DNA from 4 places in the Methylobacterium sp. E-016 genome. Region 3 is predicted to be linked to each of the others. Evidence: predicted binding sites of a transcription regulator. Region 3 holds the regulator's gene; each other region holds the start of a gene.
What was found. The regulator LexA, encoded in region 3, represses DNA repair genes until DNA is damaged. The targets are predictions, from matches to a motif close to TGTTCNNNNTGTGTTCNG.

Region 1 (2,195 bases), on a different contig from region 3:
CGGCGAAGCCGAGGCCGGTGCCGAGCGAGACCTGCGCGCCGACGATGCCGTGCCCGCCGAAGAACTGCTTCTCGCGGCTGAACATGTGCATCGAGCCGCCCTTGCCGCGGCTGTAGCCGCCGCGGCGGCCGGTGAGCTCGGCCATCACCCCCTTCGGGTCCATGCCGCAGGCGAGCATGTGGCCGTGGTCGCGGTAGCCGGTGATGACCTGGTCGCCGTCGACCGAGGCCATCTGCATGCCGACGACGACCGCCTCCTGGCCGATGTAGAGGTGGCAGAACCCGCCGATCAGGCCCATTCCGTAGAGTTGCCCCGCCTTCTCCTCGAAGCGGCGGATCAGCAGCATCTGGTGGTAGGCGTGGAGGTCTTCCTCACGGGTGAATTGCGGCGCGTTCGGTGCGGGCTGGTGCTCGGCCGCCACGGCCTCCGGCGTCTCCGCGGCAGGGTTGGGCTGCCCCGCATCTTTCGCGGCATCCATCGGCGTGCTCCCGTGCTGGCGTCTGTTCCCTCCCGGTTTAGGACACGCGCTCCGGGAATGCGAGGGCCGACGCTCTGACAGGTGTTTGTGGTTGTCATACCCGATCCGCATGCCCGATCCGCACGCCCGATCGGCATGATCCCCTCGGGACGGCGGATGCGGGCCGCGCTCAAGCCGGGACGCGCGCGCGGGACTGGAGGCGGTACCCGCTCACGGGTCGATGACGACCACGTCGTTGGCGTGCACCCGGCCGAGGACGACCCGGGCGCGCTCCTCCAGCAGGTCGCGGTCGATCTGCTCGCTGCGCAGCAGCGCGACGCGGTGCTCCCAGGTCGCCCGCTCGGCCTTGGCCGCCGCGAGCTCCCGGGTGAGCCCGAAGGCCTGGATCTTGAGGGCGCGCTTGGCCTCCAGGCCCCGGTTGCCGTTCTCGGCCTGGTACACAAAGTAGCCGACCACCAGCCCGGACAGGGTCCAGAGGCTGAGAGGCAAAACGACCATTCTGACGCGGCGACGGACGACCATGGCGCGACCATCGTCCGGGTCGGTTAACAAAGCCTTTGCCGCGGCCGCCGATCGTGCGCTCGGCGGTGGACGGCCGCGCCCGGATGGGTTGAACCGCGCCCCGTGGTGATGGATAGTCGGAACAAAGATCGAACATCGAGGCGGCCGCCCTGCGGTGCGGCGGTCTCGCGGAACGGGACAGCGCAGTGACCGCCTCGGTGCGGAAAGTTATCCACATCGACATGGACGCGTTCTACGCCTCCGTCGAGCAGCGCGACGACCCGGCCCTGCGCGGCCTGCCGGTCGCGGTCGGCGGCTCGCGCGAGCGCGGCGTGGTCGCCGCCGCGAGCTACGAGGCGCGGGCCTTCGGGGTGCGCTCGGCGATGCCCTCGGTGACGGCGCGCCGGCTCTGCCCAGACCTGGTGTTCGTGCGCCCGCGCTTCGAGGTCTACCGCGGCATCTCGGAGGAGATCCGGACGGTATTCTCCGAGCACACGCCGGTGATCGAGCCGCTCTCCCTCGACGAGGCCTACCTCGACGTCACCGAGAACCTGCAGGGCCTGCCGACCGCCACCGCCGTCGCCCGGGCGATCCGCACCACGATCCGCGCGCGCACCGGACTCGTCGCCTCGGCCGGCGTCTCGTACAACAAGTTCCTCGCCAAGGTCGCCTCGGACTACCGCAAGCCCGACGCGCTGTTCGTGATCACCCCCGAGATGGGTCCGGCCTTCGTCGAGGACCTCGCCATCGGCCGCTTCCACGGCATCGGCCCGGTGACGGAGGCGAAGATGCGCCGCCTCGGCATCCATACCGGCCGCGACCTCAAGGCCCGCTCGCTGGAGGATCTGGCCGCCATCCTCGGCAGCGCCGCCCCCTACTATCACGGGGTGGCCCGCGGCATCGACGAGCGCCCGGTGCGGGCGCACCGCATCCGCAAGTCGATCGGTGCCGAGAACACCTTCTCCGACGACAGCGCCGACCTCAAAATCCTCGCCGAGCGCCTCGCGCCGATCCTCGACAAGGTCGCGGCGGCCTGCGCCGCCAAGGGTCTGCGCGGCCGGACCGTGACGCTGAAGGTGAAGTTCTCCGACTTCGCGCAGGTCACGCGGGCGCGCTCCCTGGCTTCCCCCGTCGGCGACCGCGCCAGCCTGGAGGCGATCAGCCTGGGCCTGCTGCGCGACCTCCGCCCGCTCCGGCGCAGCGTGCGGCTGCTCGG
Region 2 (2,195 bases), on a different contig from region 3:
ACCGCACGGCCTCCGACGTGCGCTCGGCCTTCACCAAGTCCGGCGGGAGCCTCGCCGAGACCGGCGCCGTCGCGTTCATGTTCGACCGCGTCGGGGTGGTCGGCTTCGCGGCCTCGGTCGCCGACGCCGACACGATGCTGGAGGCGGCGATCGAGGCCGGCGCCGACGACGTGCGCTCGGACGAATCCGGCCACGAGATCACCTGCGCGCAGGACTCCTTCGGCGAGGTCACCAAGGCCCTGGAGGCGCGCTTCGGCGAGCCGACCCGCACCGGCCTCGTCTGGAAGGCGCAGAACACGATCGACGTCGACGACGAGACCGGCGAGAAGCTGATCCGCCTCGTCGAGGTGATCGAGGACCAGGACGACGTGCAGAACGTCTACGTCAACTTCGCCCTGTCCGACGCGCTGGTGGCCAAGCTCGAGGCCTGAGGCGTGGGCGTCAGCGGGGCGAGGCCGCCCCGCTGCGGTCGCAGCGGTAGGGCGCGACCCCGATCGCCGGGTCCTGCAGCACGCGGCCGCCCGAGGCCTCGCAGCGGACCTGGAAGGAATCGTGCGGCCCCCAGAAGCTCCAGATCGTGAACATCGGCAGCACCATCATCAGGCAGACGCTGCCGATGACCATGCCCGCCGCCCAGGCGTTGCCGCGCAGCGGTTTCGGCGGCTCCGGCCGCATCGGCGGCATCGGCGCGAGGAAGGCCAGGGTCGGCACCAGCCAATCGAGGGTGTTCATCCGCCAGCCCGCCCGAGGTTTCGGCCCGCATCGTGGCGCGCCGCGAAGCCGACGGTAGTTCGATCGCCTCAGTTTCGAAAGTCGGCCAGCCGCGACCGTTTGGCGAAACCCTTCGTTCACGCTATGTGCTCAGACAGAGCCGGTACGGCGTTCCGGCCGTGCGGCCAAGGTCCGGTTCATGACGCCCATCCGCATCCTCGGCATCGATCCGGGCCTGCGCCGCACCGGCTGGGGCGTCGTGACGGTGACGGGGGCGAAGCTCGCCTACGTCGATTGCGGCGTCGTCACCTCGGACGGCGACCTGCCGCTGGCGCTGCGCCTGCGCGAATTGCACGAGGGCATCACCCGGGTCGTGCGGGACTTCTCGCCCAACGAGGTTTCGGTCGAGGAGACCTTCGTCAACAAGGACGCGCAGGCGACGCTCAAGCTCGGGCACGCCCGCGCCATCGCGCTGCTGGTGCCGGCGCTCGCCGGCGTGCCGGTGTTCGAGTACGCGGCGAACCTGATCAAGAAGTCGGTCTGCGGCTCGGGGCATGCCGAGAAGGCGCAGATCCAGGCGATGGTGCGCTTCCTGTTGCCGAAGGCCGAGTTCAAGCTGGCGGATGCGGCCGATGCGCTCGCCATCGCCATCACCCACGTCAACCATCGCGGCGCCCATGCGCTCAAGCGCGCGAACCCGCCGCCCGGCGCGGCCGGGCCGGGCGCCGCGCGGATCGCGGCGGCGTTGGCCAAGCTCGGCTGAGGCAGATCAGTTCACCGCCTTGAACTCGCCTTCGAGGCGCAGGACGACCTCGTCGCCGAGCATCGGCAGGTAGGCGTCGATGCCGAAGTCCGACCGCTTCAGCACGGCGCGGCCGTCGAAGCCGACGGTGTAGGCCTTGTCGACGGGATGGATGCCGGCCTGGTTGAAGGTCGCGTCGAAGGCGACCGGCTTGGTGACGCCGCGCAGCGTCAGGTCGCCGGTGACGCGTGCCGTGGTCGGGCTCGTCGCCTCCACCGCGGTGGCGGCGAAGGTCGCGCTCGGGAACTTCGCGGTGTCGAAGAAGTCGGGCGTCTGGAGATGCGCGTCGAGCTTCGGGTTCACGCCGGTGATGCTGTCGGTGCCGATCGTGACCTTGAGCCGGATCTTGGTCGCGTCCTTGGGGTCGAGGGTCGCGTCGCCGGTGACGTCGGTGATCTGCCCGTAATAGGTCGAGAAGCCGAGATGGCTCAGCGACCAGGTGATCTTGGCGTGGTCGGGATCGAGGCGGTAGGTGCCCGGCCGGACCTGCGTCGGGTCGGCGCTGGGGGCAGTCGCGGTGTCGGCGGCCCGCGCCGGCGAGAGGGCGAGCGTCAGGGCGAGGAGAAGCAAGGGTCCGCGCATCGGGATCGCCTGGGTTGTAACCGACCGTTTCCCTGCCCTGATCCCACGAAGCTCGGCCGCTCTCAAGACTGGCCTGCAGAAAGACTCGCCACGGTTCGCC
Region 3 (2,195 bases):
TGGGACTGGCGGTGCGCGGCATGCTGACCATCTCCAGCTGGATCCAGGGGCTCGGGCGCGCCAACGTCGTGGTCCCGGCCTTCGGCACCGCCGCGCTCGGGTGCCTCGCCGCGGGGCTGCTGCTCGCGACGCTCCCGGTCTCGCGCCTACGCTGGCTCGCCCTGCCGCCGGCGCTGCTTGGGCTCGGCTTGGCGACGATGCCGGCCCGCTACGACATCTACGTCGACCGCCAGGGCAGCGGGGCGGCGGTGCGCCGCGCCGACGGCAGCCTCGTCGCCCTCGGGCGGCCGTCGAACTTCGTGCTGGAGCAGTGGCTGAAGGCCGACGGCGACGGCAGGCCGGGCGCGCAGGCGACGGGCGGTTCCGTTTGTGACCGGATCGGATGCACGCTTCGGTTGGCCGACGGGCGCGCGGTGGCGCTTCTGAAGGATCGCCGCGGCTTCGCGCAGGATTGCGCCAAGGCCTCGGTGCTGATCACGGCGCTCGCCGCACCGCCGGGCTGCGCCGCCGCCCTCGTCATCGATCGCGCCTACCTCGCCAGCCACGGCGCCGTGGCGATCCGCGTCGAGTCGAATGGCTTCATTCTGGCCGACACGCATGAGCCGGGACGGACGCTGCCGTGGCGCCCCGCGATGGTCCGTCCCCCGCCCCAGGGAACGGATGACGCGGCAGCGGGCGGATCGTCGCCCGCGGCCGAGCCCAAGCCGAAGGACGTCCCGTTCCAGGGCATGGCCGTACCGCCCCCCCGGGCGGAGGACGCCGACCCGGCACCCGACGATCCGGCCGCGGACGGCCCGAACCCGGAGATGCCGGGCGAGACCCTTCAGTAACGGCGCACGAGGCTAACCAGGCGGCCCTGGATCTGCACCCGATCCGGCCCGAGCACGCGGGTCTCGTAGGCCGGGTTCGCGGCTTCGAGCGCGATCGAGGAGCCGCGACGGCGCAGCCGCTTCAGCGTCGCCTCCTCGTCGTCGATCAGCGCCACGATGATGTCGCCGGTGTTGGCGGTGTCCTGCTTGCGGATGACCACGAGGTCGCCGTCGAGGATGCCCGCCTCGACCATCGAGTCGCCGCGGACCTCCAGGGCGTAGTGCTCGCCGCCGGCCAGGAAGTCCGGCGACATGGTGATCGCGTGGCTCTGGTTCTGGATCGCCGAGATCGGCGTGCCGGCCGCGATCCGGCCCATCACCGGGATCGACACCGCGCGACCGCTGTCGTCGACCATCTGCGTCGTGGAAGGACGCGGCGGCACGGCCTTCGAGCGCCCGCCCTCGACCACGCTCGGGGTGAACCGGCGCGGCGCGGCGGGAGCTGCCGGCACCGGGGCGGGCGCGCTGGAGCGGCCGGCGCCGTCGGGCATGCGCAGCACCTCGATCGCCCGAGCCCGATTCGGAAGCCGGCGCAGGAAGCCGCGCTCCTCCAGGGCGGTGATCAGCCGGTGGATGCCGGATTTCGACTTGAGATCGAGGGCATCCTTCATCTCGTCGAACGACGGCGGAACACCGTCCTCGCGCATCCGCTCGTCGATGAATCGCAGGAGATCCAGCTGTTTACGGGTCAGCATCGGCGCGGCTCGCAAGAATGCGCGGCCACACGAAGGTGGAGCCGCAGAAACAAAACACGAACACGTTAAACGTTCGTCAAGTGTTCCGCAAGGGTTCTCATCGGCCGATCCGACCGGTGCGTCGAATTTCGTCGCGCGCCGAGCCCCTTTTCGATCGCTGCGCTGCGGGGCTCAGCCCTCGAGGCTGCGGCGCACGGCGCGGGCGGTGACCGCCGAGACGCGCACGTTCGATTCCCGCGTCACGCCGGCGATGTGCGGGGTCAGGATGAGGTTCGGCACGTCGATCAGCGCCGCGCCGCCCGCGGCGTCCACGGGCTCCCGGGCGAACACGTCGAGCGCCGCCCCGCCGAGGTGCCCGGACCGAAGCGCCGCGGCGACCGCGGCCTCGTCCACGACGCCCCCGCGGGCGGCGTTGATCAGGATCGCGCCCGGCCGCATCCGCGCGATCGCCGCCGGCCCGATCATGTCGCGCGTCGCCTCGGTCAGCGGCACGTGCAGCGAGAGCACGTCGCTCGTTGCGACCAGCGCGTCGAGGGCCAGGCTCGCCACCGCGCCGTGCGCCGGGCGCCACGCGGCGTCGTCGGGCGCGAGGTGCGGGTCGAAGGCGGCGATGGTCATGTCGAGGGCCGCC
Region 4 (2,195 bases), on a different contig from region 3:
GCCCGCATGCGCGCCCATCGACATCGTCCCCGCCGAAGGGCCCGCAGGTTGCGCGGGCCGCGACGATTTCCAGGAAGACGTTCCCATGTCCGTGATCCCGTTCGACGAGCGCGAGGGCACCATCTGGTTCGACGGCGCCATGGTGCCGTGGCGGGACGCCAAGATCCACGTGCTGAGCCACGGGCTGCATTACGGCTCGTCGGTGTTCGAGGGCGAGCGCGCCTATGGCGGGGTGATCTTCAAGAGCCTCGCCCATGCCGAGCGCCTGCGCCGCTCCGCCGAGCTGCTCGACTTCGCGGTGCCGTATTCGGCCGCCGAGATCGTCGCGGCCAAGGAGGCCGTGCTCAAGGTCAGCGGCCTGCAGGACGCGTATCTCCGCCCGGTCGCCTGGCGCGGCTCGGAGATGATGGGCGTCTCGGCCCAGGGCAACACCATCCACCTGGCGATCGCCGCCTGGGAATGGCCGAGCTACTTCGACGCCGCCACCAAGATGAAGGGCATCCGCCTCGACATCGCCGAGTATCGCCGGCCCGATCCCCGCACCGCCCCCTGCGCCTCGAAGGCGGCGGGCCTGTACATGATCTGCACGATCTCCAAGCACAGGGCCGAGAACAAGGGCTATGCCGACGCGCTGATGCTTGACTTCGAGGACAACGTCGCCGAGTGCACCGGCGCCAACGTGTTCTTCATCCGCGACGGGGCGATCCACACCCCCACCGCCGACCGCTTCCTCAACGGCATCACCCGGCAGACGGTGATCGAGCTGGCCCGCCGCCGCGGCCTCGCGGTCACCGAGCGCCGCATCCGCCCCGAGGAGATGGCCGACTTCTCGGAATGCTTCATCACCGGCTCGGCCGCCGAGGTCACCCCGGTCTCCGAGATCGGGCCCTACCGGTTCGCGCCGGGCGCGATCACCCGGACGCTGATGGACGACTACCTCGCCGAGGTGCAGCCGCAGGCGCGCGCAGCCTGAAGGTTCGCGCAGCCTGAAGGTTCGCGCGGCCTGAGGCGTCTTATCCCCCGCCGGTTCCGGCCGGCGGGGAACCTCGGGGATGCGGGCCGCGTTCTGACGGAACATTCCATGAACGCGTGAGTGCCCGATGACCAAGGCCGCTGCCAAGACCACGGCGAAGTCCGATTCGAAGTCCGACGCCAAGTCCGACACGAAGTCCGCTTCGAACGAGAACCCGAAGACCGACCCGAAGGACGTGTCGAACCAGATCAAGGATCCCGACCAGTGGACCACCGGCGGCGAGCCGATGACCGGTGCGCAGGCCTCCTATCTCAAGACCCTGTCGGAGGAGACCAAGGAGCCCGAGGCGTTCGATCCCGACATCGACAAGGCCGAGGCCTCCAAGCGCATCGACGCCCTGCGCAAGGAAGCCGGCCACGGCTGAGCGGGGCGAAGGCGCCCGCGGGGCCCGCTCCCGACGGGTCGCCCGAGCGCCCATCCCCTCTCGCCGCAAGCGGGGGAGGGGACCCGCAAAACGGCCGGTCGCACGGATCCTGCTTCGGCGGATGCCGCGACCGTCGCCCGTCGCCGATCGAGTTAAAACATCCTCAAGGTCGCGCGGATAGGGTCGCCGTGTGCCGGTTCGGCCGAGGAAGGCGATCATCGATGTCGAGGACGGCCGTCGAACTGTCGAAAGGGGCCGGAGCCGTGCCGCCGAAGCGCCGCTTCGCCGCCGACGCGCGCGGCGCGACGAGCATCGAGTACGCCCTGATCTCGGGGCTGGTCTTCCTGGCCATCGTCGGCAGCCTGCGCCTCTACGCGTCCAAGGTCAGCACCGTCTACCAGACCATCGGAAACGCGGTCAGCCAGAACTGACCAACCTCAGCGCGTCCCCGGCCGGCCCTTGCGCGACCGGTGCGACGCGTCCGGCTCCGAAGCGGGGTCGGCGTTCGGCGTCGTGCCCGAGGGCTTGGCCGCGGCCGCCTTGGCCGGGTCGGCCTCGGCCCAGAACGCCTCGAACAGGCCCTGCATCGCCTTGACGTTCTGTTCCTGAACCTCGGCGCCGGTCTTCAGCATCTGCTGGAACATGCCGCCGGCGGCATCGGGTTCCGGCTTCGGCGCGGGCTTCGAGACCTGGGGCTTCGAGACTGGGGGCCTGGCGGCCTGCTTCTGCGCCTCCGGCGCGGCCTGCGCCGGGACGAACGCCTTCATCATCTCGGCCCAGCCCGGCGCGACCGCGAAC

Region 1: a site for LexA is predicted at 1,118-1,135, ahead of dinB (DNA polymerase IV). Genes of this name have one in related genera too.
Region 2: a site for LexA is predicted at 846-863, ahead of ruvC (crossover junction endodeoxyribonuclease RuvC). Genes of this name have one in related genera too.
Region 4: a site for LexA is predicted at 1,071-1,088, ahead of MKK68_RS06770 (DUF3072 domain-containing protein). Genes of this name have one in related genera too.

The regions. Positions count from the first base shown of each region.
Region 1 is NZ_JAKSYF010000204.1:29,461-31,655, reverse strand. Features, by position in the region: gene pdhA (pyruvate dehydrogenase (acetyl-transferring) E1 component subunit alpha) at 1-478, opposite strand, end outside; gene MKK68_RS29025 (FtsB family cell division protein) at 689-1,000, opposite strand; gene dinB (DNA polymerase IV) at 1,222-2,195, shown strand, end outside.
Region 2 is NZ_JAKSYF010000115.1:106,809-109,003, reverse strand. Features, by position in the region: gene MKK68_RS14860 (YebC/PmpR family DNA-binding transcriptional regulator) at 1-431, shown strand, start outside; gene MKK68_RS14855 (hypothetical protein) at 442-732, opposite strand; gene ruvC (crossover junction endodeoxyribonuclease RuvC) at 911-1,474, shown strand; gene MKK68_RS14845 (YceI family protein) at 1,481-2,095, opposite strand.
Region 3 is NZ_JAKSYF010000072.1:69,067-71,261, forward strand. Features, by position in the region: gene MKK68_RS07630 (ComEC/Rec2 family competence protein) at 1-830, shown strand, start outside; gene lexA (transcriptional repressor LexA) at 824-1,564, opposite strand; gene MKK68_RS07640 (NAD(P)-dependent oxidoreductase) at 1,736-2,195, opposite strand, start outside.
Region 4 is NZ_JAKSYF010000064.1:48,572-50,766, forward strand. Features, by position in the region: gene MKK68_RS06765 (branched-chain amino acid aminotransferase) at 86-973, shown strand; gene MKK68_RS06770 (DUF3072 domain-containing protein) at 1,101-1,397, shown strand; gene MKK68_RS06775 (Flp family type IVb pilin) at 1,619-1,828, shown strand; gene MKK68_RS06780 (DUF937 domain-containing protein) at 1,835-2,195, opposite strand, start outside.